Regions from separate parts of the Xanthomonas sp. MUS 060 genome, predicted to be linked through region 1. Evidence: riboswitches for the same ligand, from Rfam matches in the RefSeq annotation. Region 1 holds a riboswitch; the other holds the start of a gene.

Region 1 (7,622 bases):
CTGACCCGCCGCCAGCGGCCGGCCTCGGTGACGAGTTGGTTCTCGAATAAATATAGCTTGCTATTTAATAGCTAGCGATTTAATATCGTGGACATGAATCGTCCTGCCGCTGCTGCCACCGACCTGCTCCGGCTGGACAACCAGTTGTGCTTCGCCCTGTATTCGGCCAACTTGGCCATGCACAAGCTCTACAGGCGGCTGTTGCGCGCGCTCGGCCTGACCTATCCCCAGTACCTTGCGATGCTAGTGCTGTGGGAGCAGGACCAGTGCAGTGTTTCAGACATCGGCGAACGCCTGTTCCTGGATTCGGCCACGCTGACGCCGCTGCTCAAGCGCCTGGAGGCGCTCGGTCTGCTGACCCGCCGCCGTGCTATGGAGGACGAGCGCCGGGTGGTGGTCGCGTTGACCGAGCGCGGTCGCGCCTTGCGCGAGCGGGCGCAGGTGTTGCCGGAGCGTGTGTTGTGCGCGGTTGCCTGCGATCTGGAGCAACTGAACCTTTTGAAACACGAACTGGAGGACATCCGCGGCAAATTATTGGCCTCGCCTTGAGTCTGGCCTGCGTCTACCTCGCCGATTTTGCTGTGTCCTAACTCTGTGTTCGACTCTCCCCATCCCTGACGCTGCGGCGTCGTCCTTCGAAGGAGTATCACCATGGCTTCACCGACCACCATTGCTTACACCGCCACCGCCACCGCCACCGGGGGCCGCGACGGCCGCGCCGCGACCCCTGACAAGGCGTTGGACGTCAAGCTATCGACTCCGCGTGAACTGGGCGGCGCCGGCGGCGACGGCACCAACCCGGAACAACTGTTCGCGGCCGGTTATTCGGCCTGTTTCCTCGGCGCGATGAAGTTCGTCGCCGGTCAGGAGCAGCTCAAGCTGCCGGCCGAGCCGACCATCGAAGGCCAGGTCGGCATCGGCCAGATCCCCGGCGGATTCGGCATCGCCGTGGAACTGCGCATCGCGGTGCCGGGCATGGAGCGTGCGGCGTTGCAAGCGCTGGTGGACAAGGCCCATCAGGTATGCCCGTATTCCAATGCCACCCGTGGCAACATCGATGTGAATCTGGTTGTGGTCGCCTGACTCAGCAGTGCCCGACCCGCCGCACGACGGCGGTGTCCGGCACTGCGATGTCCTCTGCTCCTTGAGTATTGCCTGGCGGCATAATCCCACCTTAGCCGAGCCGGTGGCGGATCTGACCCGCCGCCAGCGGCCGGCCTCGGTGACGAGTTGGTTCTCGAATAAATATAGCTTGCTATTTAATAGCTAGCGATTTAATATCGTGGACATGAATCGTCCTGCCGCTGCTGCCACCGACCTGCTCCGGCTGGACAACCAGTTGTGCTTCGCCCTGTATTCGGCCAACTTGGCCATGCACAAGCTCTACAGGCGGCTGTTGCGCGCGCTCGGCCTGACCTATCCCCAGTACCTTGCGATGCTAGTGCTGTGGGAGCAGGACCAGTGCAGTGTTTCAGACATCGGCGAACGCCTGTTCCTGGATTCGGCCACGCTGACGCCGCTGCTCAAGCGCCTGGAGGCGCTCGGTCTGCTGACCCGCCGCCGTGCTATGGAGGACGAGCGCCGGGTGGTGGTCGCGTTGACCGAGCGCGGTCGCGCCTTGCGCGAGCGGGCGCAGGTGTTGCCGGAGCGTGTGTTGTGCGCGGTTGCCTGCGATCTGGAGCAACTGAACCTTTTGAAACACGAACTGGAGGACATCCGCGGCAAATTATTGGCCTCGCCTTGAGTCTGGCCTGCGTCTACCTCGCCGATTTTGCTGTGTCCTAACTCTGTGTTCGACTCTCCCCATCCCTGACGCTGCGGCGTCGTCCTTCGAAGGAGTATCACCATGGCTTCACCGACCACCATTGCTTACACCGCCACCGCCACCGCCACCGGGGGCCGCGACGGCCGCGCCGCGACCCCTGACAAGGCGTTGGACGTCAAGCTATCGACTCCGCGTGAACTGGGCGGCGCCGGCGGCGACGGCACCAACCCGGAACAACTGTTCGCGGCCGGTTATTCGGCCTGTTTCCTCGGCGCGATGAAGTTCGTCGCCGGTCAGGAGCAGCTCAAGCTGCCGGCCGAGCCGACCATCGAAGGCCAGGTCGGCATCGGCCAGATCCCCGGCGGATTCGGCATCGCCGTGGAACTGCGCATCGCGGTGCCGGGCATGGAGCGTGCGGCGTTGCAAGCGCTGGTGGACAAGGCCCATCAGGTATGCCCGTATTCCAATGCCACCCGTGGCAACATCGATGTGAATCTGGTTGTGGTCGCCTGACTCAGCAGTGCCCGACCCGCCGCACGACGGCGGTGTCCGGCACTGCGATGTCCTCTGCCCGCGGCATTGGCGCCGGGCAGAAGCGCATCCCCCGCAGCGGGCGGCCATCGGCCGCCCGTTTGCGTTGTGCCGACAGCCCGCCGTCCCCCCGTTTTGGCCGCGCGCCCTGGTTGTTTCACAAGGCCATCACGGCCTCGATCCCGGTGATGGAGGCCGGTTGCGCAGGCAAACCATTGGCAGGCTTAGCTTTTCGTGATTACACCTACATTTAGCGTTGACGCCACTATGACACCCCACTATCTTGGGGTTGTCGGTTCCTGAGGCATCTCGCCTCGGGATCAAAAGGGAAGCCGGTATGGCGTGTGAGCGCCAACGCCGGTGCTGTGCCGCAGCGGTCATTGGGAACGAACCTCCAACTGCCTGAGGCGCACGCCTTGGCGGGCGAGGGGCTCGGAACTGCCCAGTAGCCGCGGTCTATCAGCCCGAAGACCTGCCGACAGCCGCGTGAAGCACACCGCGTGGCGCCGACCTTGTGTCTCCGGGGGGAGATCTTGGTGACGCAGATGACCGCTCGCAGGCCCCGCTTGTGCGGCTGGTTTTCCGTGACACCGCATCACCTTCGCCGATTCGGTCGGACCGCTGCCTGAGGGGGGGGCGGGTGGTTGTGTGCATAACGCTTGGAGAGATTTTCATGAGCCAGACCCACAGCCTGCCGGCTGCCGCTTCCATCGACGACGCCGTCGATTCCACGACCGCCGCCGCCATCGCGCAGCCCACCACGGCCAGCAGCGAGCCGAGCAACGATCAGCGCGCCGTCACTTGGATCGTCAAGGACGGCGGTAACCGCCGCATGGCTTTCGACCGTTCGCGCCTGCAGCGCACTTTGGATCGGATCCACGCCGAGTTTCCGCAGCTGGACGTGAGCGACTACGAGCGCAAGGCGTTCGCCTTCATCGAGAAGAAGGAAAGCCTGTCCGCCGACGAGATGGTCGACTACCTGATTCGCGAAGCCGAATCGCGCGTGGACATCGCCACCCCGGAGTGGGAGTACTTCGCCGCGCGTCTGTACCTGGACCGCTTGTACAAGCGCGCCAGCAAGAACCGTTTCTACGATGCCGGCGAGAAGTACGGCTCCTACGTCGGCCTGCAGGAGAGCCTGGCCGATCGCGGTGTGTATTCGATCGACATCCTCAAGAATTATTCCAAGGAAGAGCTGGCCGAGGCTGGCCGGATGATCGATCCCGAGCGCGACAAGTTGTTCGCCTACAACGGCTTGTACTTGCTGGCCACGCGCTACCTGGCCACCGACAACTCGCGCAAGGTCTACGAACTGCCGCAGGAGCGCTGGCTGACCATCGCGCTGTACCTGATGCAGGACGAGAAACCGCGCGAGCGCCGCATGCAACTGGTCGGCGAGGCGTATTGGGCGCTGTCCAACCTGTACATGACCGTCGCCACGCCGACCCTGTCCAACGCCGGCAAGATCGGCGGGCAGTTGTCGAGCTGCTTCATCGACACCGTCGACGACAGCCTGCAAGGCATCTACGACTCCAACACCGACGTGGCGCGCGTGTCCAAACATGGTGGTGGCGTCGGCGCCTACCTGGGCTACGTGCGTTCTTCCGGCTCGGCGATCCGTGGGGTCAAGAACTCCAGCGGCGGCGTGGTGCCGTGGATCAAGCAGCTCAACAACACCGCCGTGTCGGTGGACCAGCTCGGCCAGCGCAAGGGCGCCATCGCCGTCTATCTGGACATCTGGCACCGCGATATCGAGGCGTTCCTGGATCTGCGCCTGAACAACGGCGATCAACGCCTGCGCGCGCATGACGTGTTCACCGCGGTGTGCGTGCCGGATATCTTCATGGAAGCGGTGGAGCGTCGTGGCGAGTGGTATCTGTTCGACCCGTATGAAGTGAAAGAGGTCAAGGGTTGGTACCTGCAGGACTTCTTCGACGAAAAGCGTGGCGAAGGCAGTTTCCGCGCCAAATACGAGGAAGTGGTGGCCGACGAACGCATCGGTCGCAAGGTGGTCAAGGCCATCGACATGTTCAAGCGGATCATGGTCAGTCAACTGGAGACCGGCAATCCGTTCATGTTCTATCGCGATGAAGTCAATCGGATGAACCCGAACAAGCACCAGGGCATGGTCTATTCCAGCAACCTGTGCACCGAGATCCTGCAGAACATGAGCCCGACCCGGGTCATCCAGGAGATGATCAGCGGCGATCAGATCGTGACCACCAAACAGGCTGGCGACTTCGTCGTGTGCAACCTGTCCTCGGTCAACCTGGGCCGTGCGGTCACCGCGCAGCCGGATCTGCTGTCGCCGGACATCCTGGAGCGGCTGATTCGCATCCAGGTGCGCATGCTCGACAACGTCATCGACCTCAACGACCTGCCGGTGCCGCAAGCCACCATCACCAACCAGAAGTACCGCGCCATCGGCCTGGGCACTTTCGGCTGGCACCACTTGCTGGCGCAGAAGGGTATCGAGTGGAATTCGCGCCAGGCCGAGGACTACAGCGACACGCTGTACGAGCGCATCAATTACCTGACCATCCAGGCGAGCCTGTCGCTGGCCAAGGAAAAGGGCGCCTACAAGGTGTTCAAGGGCAGCGACTGGCAGAACGGCGAGTATTTCAGCAAGCGCGGCTACGACAGTGCGCAGTGGCAGGAGCTGGCCGCGCAGGTGAGCGTGCATGGCGTGCGCAACGCCTGGATGGTGGCGGTGGCGCCGAACATGAGTACCGCACAGATCGCCGGTTCCACCGCGTCGATCGACCCGATCTACAGCGCGTTCTACTACGAAGAGAAGAAGGATTTCCGTCGTCCGGTGGTGGCGCCGGGGCTGACCGTGGACACCTACCCGTACTACGAAAAGGGTGCCTACAAGGTCGACCAGTTCGCCAGCGTGCGCCAGAACGCCCGTCGTCAGCGCCACGTCGATCAATCGATCAGCTTCAACTTCTACGTGCCCAGCGGCATTCGCGCCGGCACGCTGCTGGACCTGCACATGACCGCGTGGAGGGAAGGCCTGAAGACCACCTACTACGTGCGTTCCAACGACATCGATATCAGCGAATGCGAGTGGTGCTCCAGCTGATCGCTGGCACCTAGTGCCCAGCGACGCGCACGCCAGGGATATCCCGGTGCGCGTCGCGCGGTTCCGTCGCGCCGCATGTCGGCGCCGTTCACCCGATTTACGAAGCAAACACCATGGCCATCGCGCTCGATCGCATCAAAATTCTCGAACCGCTGCACCCCAACCGGTCCACCGGCATCATCAACGGCACCACCAGCGGCATCCTCAACTGGAACGACATCCCGTATCCGTCCTTCTATCGGGCGTACAAGGAGTTGTCGACCAACTTCTGGATTCCCGACGAAGTGGACATGAAGGGCGATGCCAAGCAGTACAGCGAACTGTCGGCGCGCGAGAAGAATGCCTACGACTCGATCATCGGCTTGCTGGCCACGCTGGATTCGCCGCAGACGCGCTTCATCTACAACGTTGCCGAATACATCACCGACCCGGCCGCGCACGCCAATGCCGCGATCATCGGCCAGCAGGAAGTGATCCACAACGAGAGCTACTCCTACGTATTGGCGTCGATCGCCGGTCTGGCCGACCAGAACCGCGTGTTCGAAATCGCGCGCACGCATCCGACCATCATCGCGCGCAACCAGCCGATCATGCAGGCCTACGACGACTTCATGCGCGAGAAGACCGCCGAGACCCTGCTGCGCTCGCTGATCCAGTCCTCGATTCTGGAAGGCATCAACTTCTATTCGGGCTTTGCCTACTTCTACAATCTCGTGCGGCAGAACCGCATGACCGGCACCGGCAAGATCATCAGCTTCATCAACCGCGACGAACTGGCCCACACCAAGTTCATCAGCGAACTGATCCGCGCCATCATCGGCGAGAACGCCGAGCTGCAGACCAACGAACTCACCGATTACGTGCACCAGGCTTTCGAGCACGCGATCCGCCTGGAAACCGAGTGGTCCTCGGAAGTGCTCGACGGCATCGAGGGCATCGACGTGGACGAGATGATTCAGTACGTGAAGTACCGCGCCAACAAGATGTCCGGCATGCTCGGTATCGAAAAACTGTACACCGGTGCCAGCGACAACGTGATGCCGTGGATCAAGGCCTACGCCGACAACTTCACCGAGACCAAGACCGACTTTTTCGAAATGCGCAACGCCAGTTACAAGAAGACCAACTCTGACAACGGCTTCGACGACCTGTAAGCAGACCGCGCGCGGTCCGATCCGCATCGCGCGCGCCACTTGTTGCACACATCCATCGTCATGCAGATCCTGCTCGCCTACGCCTCGCTCAGCGGCAACACCCGCGACGTCGCCCGCCGCGTGCATGCGCAGTGCGAGGCCGCTGGTCATCAAGTGACCTGGATCCACACCGATCTGCAGACCTTGCACGGCGCACTGGGCGATCCGGCGCGTGCCGCCGGCTTTGATCTGCATCTGCTCGGCAGTTGGACCGATAACGCCGGCCGCACGCCCTCGGAAATGAAGCGTTACATCGCCGAACTGGTCGAAGCGGCAGGCCGGCATGCCGAGGTGGCAGTATTCGGTACCGGCGAGACGCAGTGGGGTTTGGAATACTATTGTGGTGCGGTCAAGCGCATCGCGCGGTTCTTCGATAGCGCCTATCCGCTGCTGGAGATCGAGCAGATGCCGCATGGAGACCGCGATACGGCGGCGATCGATGCCTGGTGCGCGCAGGTGTTGGCGTTGCGCGCCGCGCGCCCTGCGTCGGCCGGTCAGGCCGGTCAGGCCGGTCAGGCCGGTGTTGCGATGCTGCCAGTGCATGGCAGTGATTGATTGCGCCGTTTTTTCCTTTCCGCTCTCGCGCTGGCCGTTGCCGCGCCGTGAGTCACGCGCCATACGAGGTTCTGTTGCATGCTTACCACCATCACTGTTTCCAGCCCAGAGCAGTTCGCCGAGGCACTCGCCGCACACCCGCGCGTGTTGGCCGATTTCAACAAGGACAATTGCCCCGGCTGTCGCATGCTGGACAAATCGCTGGAGCGCTTCGCCGAGAGTGACAGCGCGCAAGGCGTCACCTTGCTCAAGGTGAAAATGGAAGACGTGGGCGAAGCGTTCTTCCGTGCTCAGGGTCTGCGCCAGACTCCGACGCTGATGCTGTTCCGCCACGGCGCGGAAGTGGCGCGCGTGCCCGGCTTCGTACCGCCTGCAAAGATCGATGAAGCAGTACGCGCGCACCTGGGTTGAGTCTACTGTGCGTGCGCGCTGCCGTTAGTCAGCAACGGTCTGGTGAATCCTGCAAGACGCGCCACCACAGCCTCAGCAACCA
Region 2 (7,622 bases), on a different contig from region 1:
AGACCATCCGCGCACAGATTCGCGAGGAAACCGCATTGACGGCCTCGGCGGGCATTGCGCCGAACAAATTCCTGGCCAAGATCGCCTCTGACTGGCGTAAGCCCGATGGTCAGTTCGTGATTCAACCGCATCGCGTGGAAGCGTTCCTGACCCCGCTGCCGGTGAACAAGGTGCCGGGCGTGGGCAAGGTCATGCAGAGCAAGTTGGCGGTGCTGGGGATCGTCACCGTTGGCGACCTGCGTGGTTGCAGCGAAGCGGAATTGGAAGCGCGTTTCGGCAGTTTCGGCCTGCGCTTGTACCAGCGTGCGCGTGGCATCGACGAGCGTGCTGTGGAATCGGACCAGCCGGTGCAATCGATCTCTTCCGAGGACACCTTCGCCGAAGATCTGCCTCTTGAGGCGCTGGCGCCGGCGATCCGGCGCCTGGCGGAAAAAACCTGGAACGCCACCCGTCGCACCGACCGTGTCGCCCGCACCGTCGTGCTGAAACTCAAGACCGCGCAGTTTCGTATTCTCACCCGCAGTTTTACTCCGGAGCAGCCGCCAGAGTCGTTGCAGTCGCTGATCGATATCGCGCTGGCGCTGCGCGAGCGTGTGGACTTGCCCGCATCCACGCGCTATCGCCTGGTGGGAGTGGGACTATCCGGTTTCCATGAGCGTGAGCCGGGGCAGACGCAGGGGCAGTTGTTTGCCTGATCTGGGCGTGCGGTGCATCGCACGTCACCCGGCTGCCGATGCACAGGTGAGTGTCGGTCGCAACATGGCCACGCCTACAATGCCTGCCTTCCTCGCGAGCACAGCAACGAGATGACGTTTCCTTATGCAGTGGTGGTGTTCGATCTGGACGGCACCTTGGTGGACAGCGGTGCCGACATCGCCGAAGCACTCAATCGCACGCTGAGCGCGTTCGGCCTGACGCGCGTGCCTGAGGCCAGTGTGCTCGGCTGGATCGGCGAAGGTGTGCGCACGTTGGTCGAGCGTGCATGGCGGCACGCGCGCGATGCCACGCCGATCGATGCGGTGATGCCGGTTTTCATGCGTCACTACGCGGACTGTCTGTTGCGCAGTCCGTGTTTGTATCCGGGCGTGGTCGAGGCGCTGGCGCAGTTGCGCGCAGCCGGCATCACGCTAGCGCTGTGCACCAACAAGCCGGTTGCCTTGGTGTCGCCGTTGCTGGGTCATCTCGGCCTGGCCGATACGTTTGCGGCGGTGCTCGGCGGCGATAGCCTGTCCGAGCGCAAGCCCAGCCCGGCACCGTTACTGCACCTGGCGCGACAGTTCGCGCAGCCGCCGTCGCGCTGCCTGATGGTGGGCGATTCCGCCACCGATGTGCAGGCGGCGCATGCCGCCGGCATGCCTGTGGCGTTGGTGCGCTATGGCTATCGGCGCGACTTGGATCTAGCCACGGCCGATGTCGTGCTGTTGATGGACGACGTGCGCGAATTATTGCGCTTGCGCTGAACCGTGAGGTTCGAGCGCATGCCCATCTCGCTCAGTCGCGGCGCGCGCTGCGGCATGCGACGCAGCGCGTGGTGAGCGCTCAGTGTGTCGCTGGCGCGTAGCGCAGGGTCAGGCCGTACTCGCGGCCCAGTTGGTTGTACCAATTCACGGTCTGGTAGCTGCGGTCGAACACGTTGCTGGCCTTGGCCTGCAGTGTCCAGTCCGGCGCGAAGGCGTATTCCACGCGCAGATCGACCGTGCCGTAGCCGCTCAGGCGCACCTGGTTGGCCGCGTCGTCGTAGCGGTGACCGCTGCCGAATGCGGTGATGCCGAATTTGATCGGCCCGACGCCACGATCCACATCCAGTCTGCCGGTATTCTGCGCGCGCCGCGCCAGCCAGTTGTCGCGGTTGTCGCTGTCGCTGCGATTGCGTGGATCGGTATGGCTCAGTTGCGCCGATAGTTCCCAGCCGGCCAGCATCGCATCACCGGTCAGCTCGGCACCGCGGATGCGTGCCTTGTCCACGTTCACCGGCAGGAAGGTGGCGGCGTCGTAGGAAATCAGGTCCTCGACGCGGGTCTCGTAGGCGTTGAAGGTCCAGTTCCAGGTGTCGGCGTACTGCGCCACGCCCAGATTGCCGCTCTTGGACTTCTCCGGTTTCAATGCTGGATTGCCGGCGAAGGGGAAATACAGGTCGTTGAAGGTCGGCGCCTTGAAGCCGGTGCCGATGCTGGCGGTGAGTTTGACCCCGCCGCCCAGGCCCAGGCCCCAGCCGAGGCTGCCGGTGGTGTGTTCGCCAAACTGTTGGTTGTCGTCGCTGCGCACGCTGGCTTGTAGCTGTTGTGCGCCGAAATGGCCCAGGTATTCGGCGAACACGCCGGTGTTGCGGCGGCTGTCGATGTCGAAGGCGGTGGTGCTGGTCACGTGTTCGCGCTGCCAGTCGCTGCCGACGCTGAGCAGGTGGCCTTCGCTCAGGGTGATGTCGCCCTGCGCCGCCGCGGTATCGCGGCGGCTGTCGAAGGTGCTGATGAAATCGCGCGTGCGGCTGCCCGGGGCGCGGTAGTAACTGTGGGCATCGTCGACATTGCGGCCGAGTTGCGTGCTCAGGTGCAGGCGCTCGGATGGCGTCCAGTCCACAGTGCCGCCGAACACCTGCTGGGTGTTGTCGGCCTCGTTGCCGGCGTATACCGGGTCGCCATCGTATTCATTGCGGCTGTCGATGTTCAGCGCCTGACCCGTGACTCGCAGCGTCTCGCTCAGCGCGTAGCCACCGCGTGCGCTCAGCGAGACGTTACGGTAGCCATCGCGGTCGGGCTGGTCGACGAAGCAGCCCGCGAACAGCGTGGCCGAGCCGTTGCAGGCGTTGATGCCGGTGGTCTTTTGGTAGCCGCTTTGTACGGCGAGCCAGCCGCGCGTGCCACGGTTGCTGAAGCCGGCGCTGGCTTCGCGCAGGCCATCGCTGCCGCCGCCCAGGCTCAGGTTCTGCTGGAAGCCCTGGCCGGCGTGGCGAGTGAAAATCTGGATGACGCCACCGATGGCGTCGGAGCCGTACAGGCTCGAACGCGGGCCGCGCACGATCTCGATGCGTTCGATCTGGCTCAGCGGCAAGTCCTGGAATGCGGCCAGGCCGGCGCTCGCCGAGCCGATGCGCACGCCGTCCACCAGCACCAGCACGTGGTCGGATTCGCTGCCGCGCAGGTTCAGGGTGGTCAACTTGCCCAGCCCGCCCTGGTTGGAGATGCCAATGCCGGCACGCCCCTGCAGCAACTGCGCCAGCGAATCGGCCTGGCTGCGTTCGATCTCGGCGCGGTCGATGACCTGTGCCGGCACCACGCTGTCTTCCACTGCGATCTGGGTGCGGGTGGCGGTGACCAGGACCTGATCGAGATCGTTGGCGGCATCGGCCGCAAGCGCCAGCGCAGGTAGGAACAGGGCGGACACGACCGCGACCGAAAGCAAGTGGGACGACATGGGCAGCAACTCCGGCACGCGAGCGCGCGCTGTGACAGCAAGGGAGTCGCGAATGGGAGGGGCAAGCGGACAGCGCCAAACACGGCGCGGCACGCGCGACGCCCCCCGCATCGCAACCAGTGAACTGCAAGGACGGTCTGCGGGCTGGCGATGGCGAACCTCCCGGCTGCGACGCTTGGCCATGCCATGGCACAGCGGTGCGGGTCGTCGTCGGGACGGGTCGTCAGCGCGGATCGCTTACCGTGGCGAGAACAGCGCCGGTGTTGTCGCAAGACGCACCGGCTTCCTGTTTCAACCTGCGGGCCGGAGCCAGCGGGTTACCTTGAAGCGGCCCGATTGTACGCCATTGTGGCGCGGTTCAGTCGATCCCGCTGGTGCCAGCCTGGCATGTGGGGTCCTCGTCGTGCGCCGTGCTGTCGTGGGCATCGTCGTCGTGAGCGAAGCGGGTGGTCGCCACCGGCGCGGCCATTGGGCGGCCGTGGTCGGCCGGCAATGCGCTTGTGGCGGTTTCCAGTTCGCTCAGCAACTGTGTGCGCCGTGCTGCGGGCAGTTCCTGCCAATGGCAGTCGCGCAAGGCGCCTTCCAGCGAGTACAGCAGGTTGAGGGTGGGTTTGAAGCCGGCACGCTTGACCCTGAGGAAGGCGCCAATCGCACCGATCGCCGCCAGATCCTGGAATGTGTGCACGCCCACCTGACGCAGCCAGGCGGTGCTCTTGGGGCCGATGTTGCGCAGCTTGGTCGGACGCATCGCGACGTGCTTATCGCAGGCTGTCGACGAAGACTTGTGCGATGGCTTCCAGGCCGCATTGGTCGTCGGCGTCGAAGCGGGCCAAGTCTGGGCTATCCAGATCGAACACGCCGATCAGAGTGCCATGGCGTAGCAGCGGCACGACCAGTTCCGAGCGCGAGGCCGCATCGCAGGCGATGTGCCCGGGGAACGCTTCCACATCGTCGATGCGCTGAGTTTGCCCGCTGCTGGCGGCAGCCCCGCACACGCCCTTGTGCAATGGAATGCGCACGCACGCCGGCAGGCCCTGGAACGGCCCGACCACCAGCTCCTTGCCATCGTAGAGGTAGAAACCGACCCAGTTCAGTCGTGGCAACGCGTGGTACACCAGCGCTGCCAGATTGGCGGCATTGGCGATGCGATCGGGTTCGCCGGCGACCAGCGCACGCGCCTGAGCGAGTAACTGGGCGTACTGTTCCGGCTTGCTGCCGGTGAGCGAGGAGGACGCGAACATCCGCCGAGTCTAGCAGCGCGACCTGCCTCGGCAAGTCGCCGTCGCAGGGCTGACGCCGGCTGCGTTGCCGGCTATCCTGCGCGCCGCCGCGCGTTTTGCCGGTCAATCCACAGGCTTTCGTCATGCGTTTTCCCGCCTTCTACGTGACCGGCACCGATACGGGCATCGGTAAGACAATCGCCAGCACTGCGCTGCTGCATGCCTTGCGTGCGCGTGGTCAGCGCACGGTCGGCATGAAGCCGGTCGCCAGCGGCTGCGCGCGTCACGCCGACGGTTGGCGCAACGAAGATGCGTTGGCGCTGCAGGCGGCCAGTGTGCCGTGCCCGACGTATCACGACCTCAATCCCTACGCCTTGCCATTGCCGTTGGCGCCGGAACTGGCCGCCGCCGATGCCGGCGTGCAGCTGTCATTGGAGCCGATTACCGCTGCTTTTGCCCGCTTGCGTGCCTTGGCGGACGTGGTGGTGGTGGAAGGCGTCGGTGGCTGGGCGGCGCCGCTATCGGCGACGCTGGATCAGGCCGATCTGGCGCGCGCACTGGGGTTGCCGGTGGTGTTGGTGGTCGGTCTGCGCTTGGGCTGTCTCAATCACGCCCGACTGAGCGCTGCGGCGATTGCCGCCGATGGCCTGCAGTGCATCGGCTGGATCGGCAACGAGATCGACCCGGCGATGGAGCGTATCGACGACAACATGGCGATGCTGCGCGAACGGCTGCCGATGCCGTGCTGGGGGCGTCTGCCGTATCGGCCGCAACCGCAGGCCGAACAACTGACAACGTTCCTACAGCCGTGGTCCGGCGAGCAGACGGTGCCGGGGTGAGGTCGCGTCGTCGCGCAATCGGGTGGTGACGAACACGCTGGACTTGCAGCCGGGTGGTGCCCGTGCCAGAGAGGGGCTGAATCCGGCGCATAAAAAAGCCCGGTGGAGGGAGGGATCCACCGGGCCTGAGGTTGCATGGGGGGAGGGACCCATGCAGACCATCGGGTGCGCCGCGCGGCATGGCCGCAGCGACGTAGAGCGAAAGATTACTTGCCGTTGGTTTTCGGCTTCGGCACGGCGTGTTCGGTGGCCGTTTCGAACTGATGCTTTGCCAACTGGCCGATGGCTTCGGAGGTCTTCAGGCCGAGACCGAACACTTCCTGGTTGGCTGTAGCCAGACGCTCGAAGCTGTCGCGTGCCAACTGCAAGCCCCTCGGCCACAACGCCTGGATGCTGCCAAGATCGCGCGCTTCGGTCAGTTCGCTGAGGAAGCTGGCGGTGGCCGAGACGTTCTTCTCGAAGGTTTTAAGCTGCACGCTGAACACGCCTTCTGCTCCTTCCAGAGCCAGACGATTAGCGCGTGCTGCGGTAGCGGCGAACTGCTGGGTATAGCTGCTGAACTGGTCGTTGAATTGGGCGGACATCATGCAACTCCGTTGGAATGCTGATTGGTTGGTGCAGTGCAAAATACACCGACTCTGCTGCATTGCAACATGATTTTTCTGAAGCCGCTCAGGATTTGTTTAACTCCATTAAATATCAATGAGTTGAATCGGCGTCGATCGCTCTGGATGGCGTTCGGAATGCGGTCACGGGCCAGAGGTATGCGGGGACGCGTTGGACTCAGGCCGTAGGGCCGCGATAGCGGCAGCCGGAGGTACAGGTCTCGTGCACCACCACTTCGCTGAGGATGGGCAGGACGGGCTTGAGCCGCTCCCAGATCCACACGGCCAGACGCTCGCTGGTCGGATTCTCCAGGCCCTCGATGTCGTTGAGGTAGTGGTGGTCGAGTTGCTCGTAGAGCGGCAGGAACGCGGACTTGATGTCGCCGAAATCCATGACCCAGCCCGTCTCGGGATCTGGCTCTCCACTGACGTGCAATTCGACACGGAACGAATGCCCGTGCAGGCGCGCACATTTGTGACCTGCTGGCACGTTGGGCAGGCGGTGCGCCGCTTCTAGGGTGAAAACTTTGAAGATGTCCATCGGCACATTTTACGGGGAGAAAGTGCGATGCCGGTGGCGTGATATGCGGCGACCTGGCTGATGCCATGGAGATGCGAGCCGCATGCCGCCCCGAAGGGCGGCGTTTCTGGTGACGCCTGCGCTGGTTGGCAGGCTGTGCCCTGGCTCAGTGCGGAGCGCTGCTGGGTGGACGGTTGCCGCCATTGCCCTGACGGCGTCCCTGGCCCTGGCGGCGGGCACCGTCGGCGTGGTGGCCGCCGGGCTTCTTGCTGCCCGCGTGCGCGTGCGACGGCGCATCGCCGTGTCCGCGTCGTGCATGGCTGCCGCGGCGCGGTGGACGATTGCCGCCCGGACGCTCGTCCGGCGGGTTGTTGTTGCCCCAACGGATTGGTGTGGCTGGCTCGAAACCCGGCACGTCGCGAATGTCCATGTCGCGCTTGAGCAGGCGTGCAATCGCGCGCAGCAGCTTGGCTTCGTCCTGCGCCACCAGCGAGACTGCCTCGCCTTGGGCGCCGTTGCGGCCGGTACGGCCGATGCGGTGCACGTAGTCCTCGGCGACCATCGGCAGGTCGTAGTTGATGACTTGCGGCAACTGGTCGATGTCGATGCCACGCGCGGCAATGTCGGTTGCCACCAGGACGGTGATCCTGTTGGATTTGAAGTCGCCCAGCGCGCGCAGACGCTGACCCTGGCTCTTGTTGCCGTGGATCGCCGCCGCCTTGATTCCGGACTTGTCCAGGAACGTAGTCAGCTTGTCTGCGCCGTGCTTGGTGCGTGCGAACACCAGCGTCTGCTTGCGCGAGTCGGCCGCCAGTAGGTGCAGTAGCAGTTCGCGCTTGCGCGCGCCATCGACCGGATGCACGCGGTGGGTGATGGTGTCGGCGACGGTGTTGCTTGGAGTGGCCTGGATTTCCTGCGGGTTGTGCATGAACTCGCGGGCCAACTGCTTGATGCCCTCTTCGAAGGTGGCCGAGAACAACAGGGTCTGGCGGTTCTGCTTGGGCAGCTTGGTCAAGATGCGTTTGAT

The links. A riboswitch is a leader RNA that binds a small molecule or an ion and turns the genes downstream of it on or off. The one in region 1 is predicted to bind cobalamin.
Region 2: it holds a riboswitch for cobalamin, as region 1 does, so the genes downstream of both, btuB (TonB-dependent vitamin B12 receptor) here and XANALMUS060_RS08860 (ribonucleoside-diphosphate reductase subunit alpha) in region 1, are expected to answer to the same signal.

The regions. Positions count from the first base shown of each region.
Region 1 is NZ_JZIM01000006.1:139,513-147,134, reverse strand. It holds gene XANALMUS060_RS08880 (MarR family transcriptional regulator) at 94-549, shown strand; gene XANALMUS060_RS08875 (organic hydroperoxide resistance protein) at 652-1,083, shown strand; gene XANALMUS060_RS08870 (MarR family transcriptional regulator) at 1,289-1,744, shown strand; gene XANALMUS060_RS08865 (organic hydroperoxide resistance protein) at 1,847-2,278, shown strand; cobalamin riboswitch at 2,573-2,791, shown strand; gene XANALMUS060_RS08860 (ribonucleoside-diphosphate reductase subunit alpha) at 2,970-5,381, shown strand; gene XANALMUS060_RS08855 (ribonucleotide-diphosphate reductase subunit beta) at 5,495-6,535, shown strand; gene XANALMUS060_RS08850 (flavodoxin) at 6,596-7,129, shown strand; gene XANALMUS060_RS08845 (thioredoxin family protein) at 7,208-7,540, shown strand.
Region 2 is NZ_JZIM01000003.1:184,837-192,458, forward strand. It holds gene dinB (DNA polymerase IV) at 1-695, shown strand, start outside; gene gph (phosphoglycolate phosphatase) at 807-1,460, shown strand; gene btuB (TonB-dependent vitamin B12 receptor) at 1,540-3,411, opposite strand; cobalamin riboswitch at 3,524-3,751, opposite strand; gene XANALMUS060_RS05500 (TfoX/Sxy family protein) at 3,770-4,159, opposite strand; gene XANALMUS060_RS05505 (GAF domain-containing protein) at 4,170-4,652, opposite strand; gene bioD (dethiobiotin synthase) at 4,775-5,470, shown strand; gene XANALMUS060_RS05515 (phasin family protein) at 5,677-6,054, opposite strand; gene queD (6-carboxytetrahydropterin synthase QueD) at 6,254-6,616, opposite strand; gene XANALMUS060_RS05525 (DEAD/DEAH box helicase) at 6,762-7,622, opposite strand, start outside.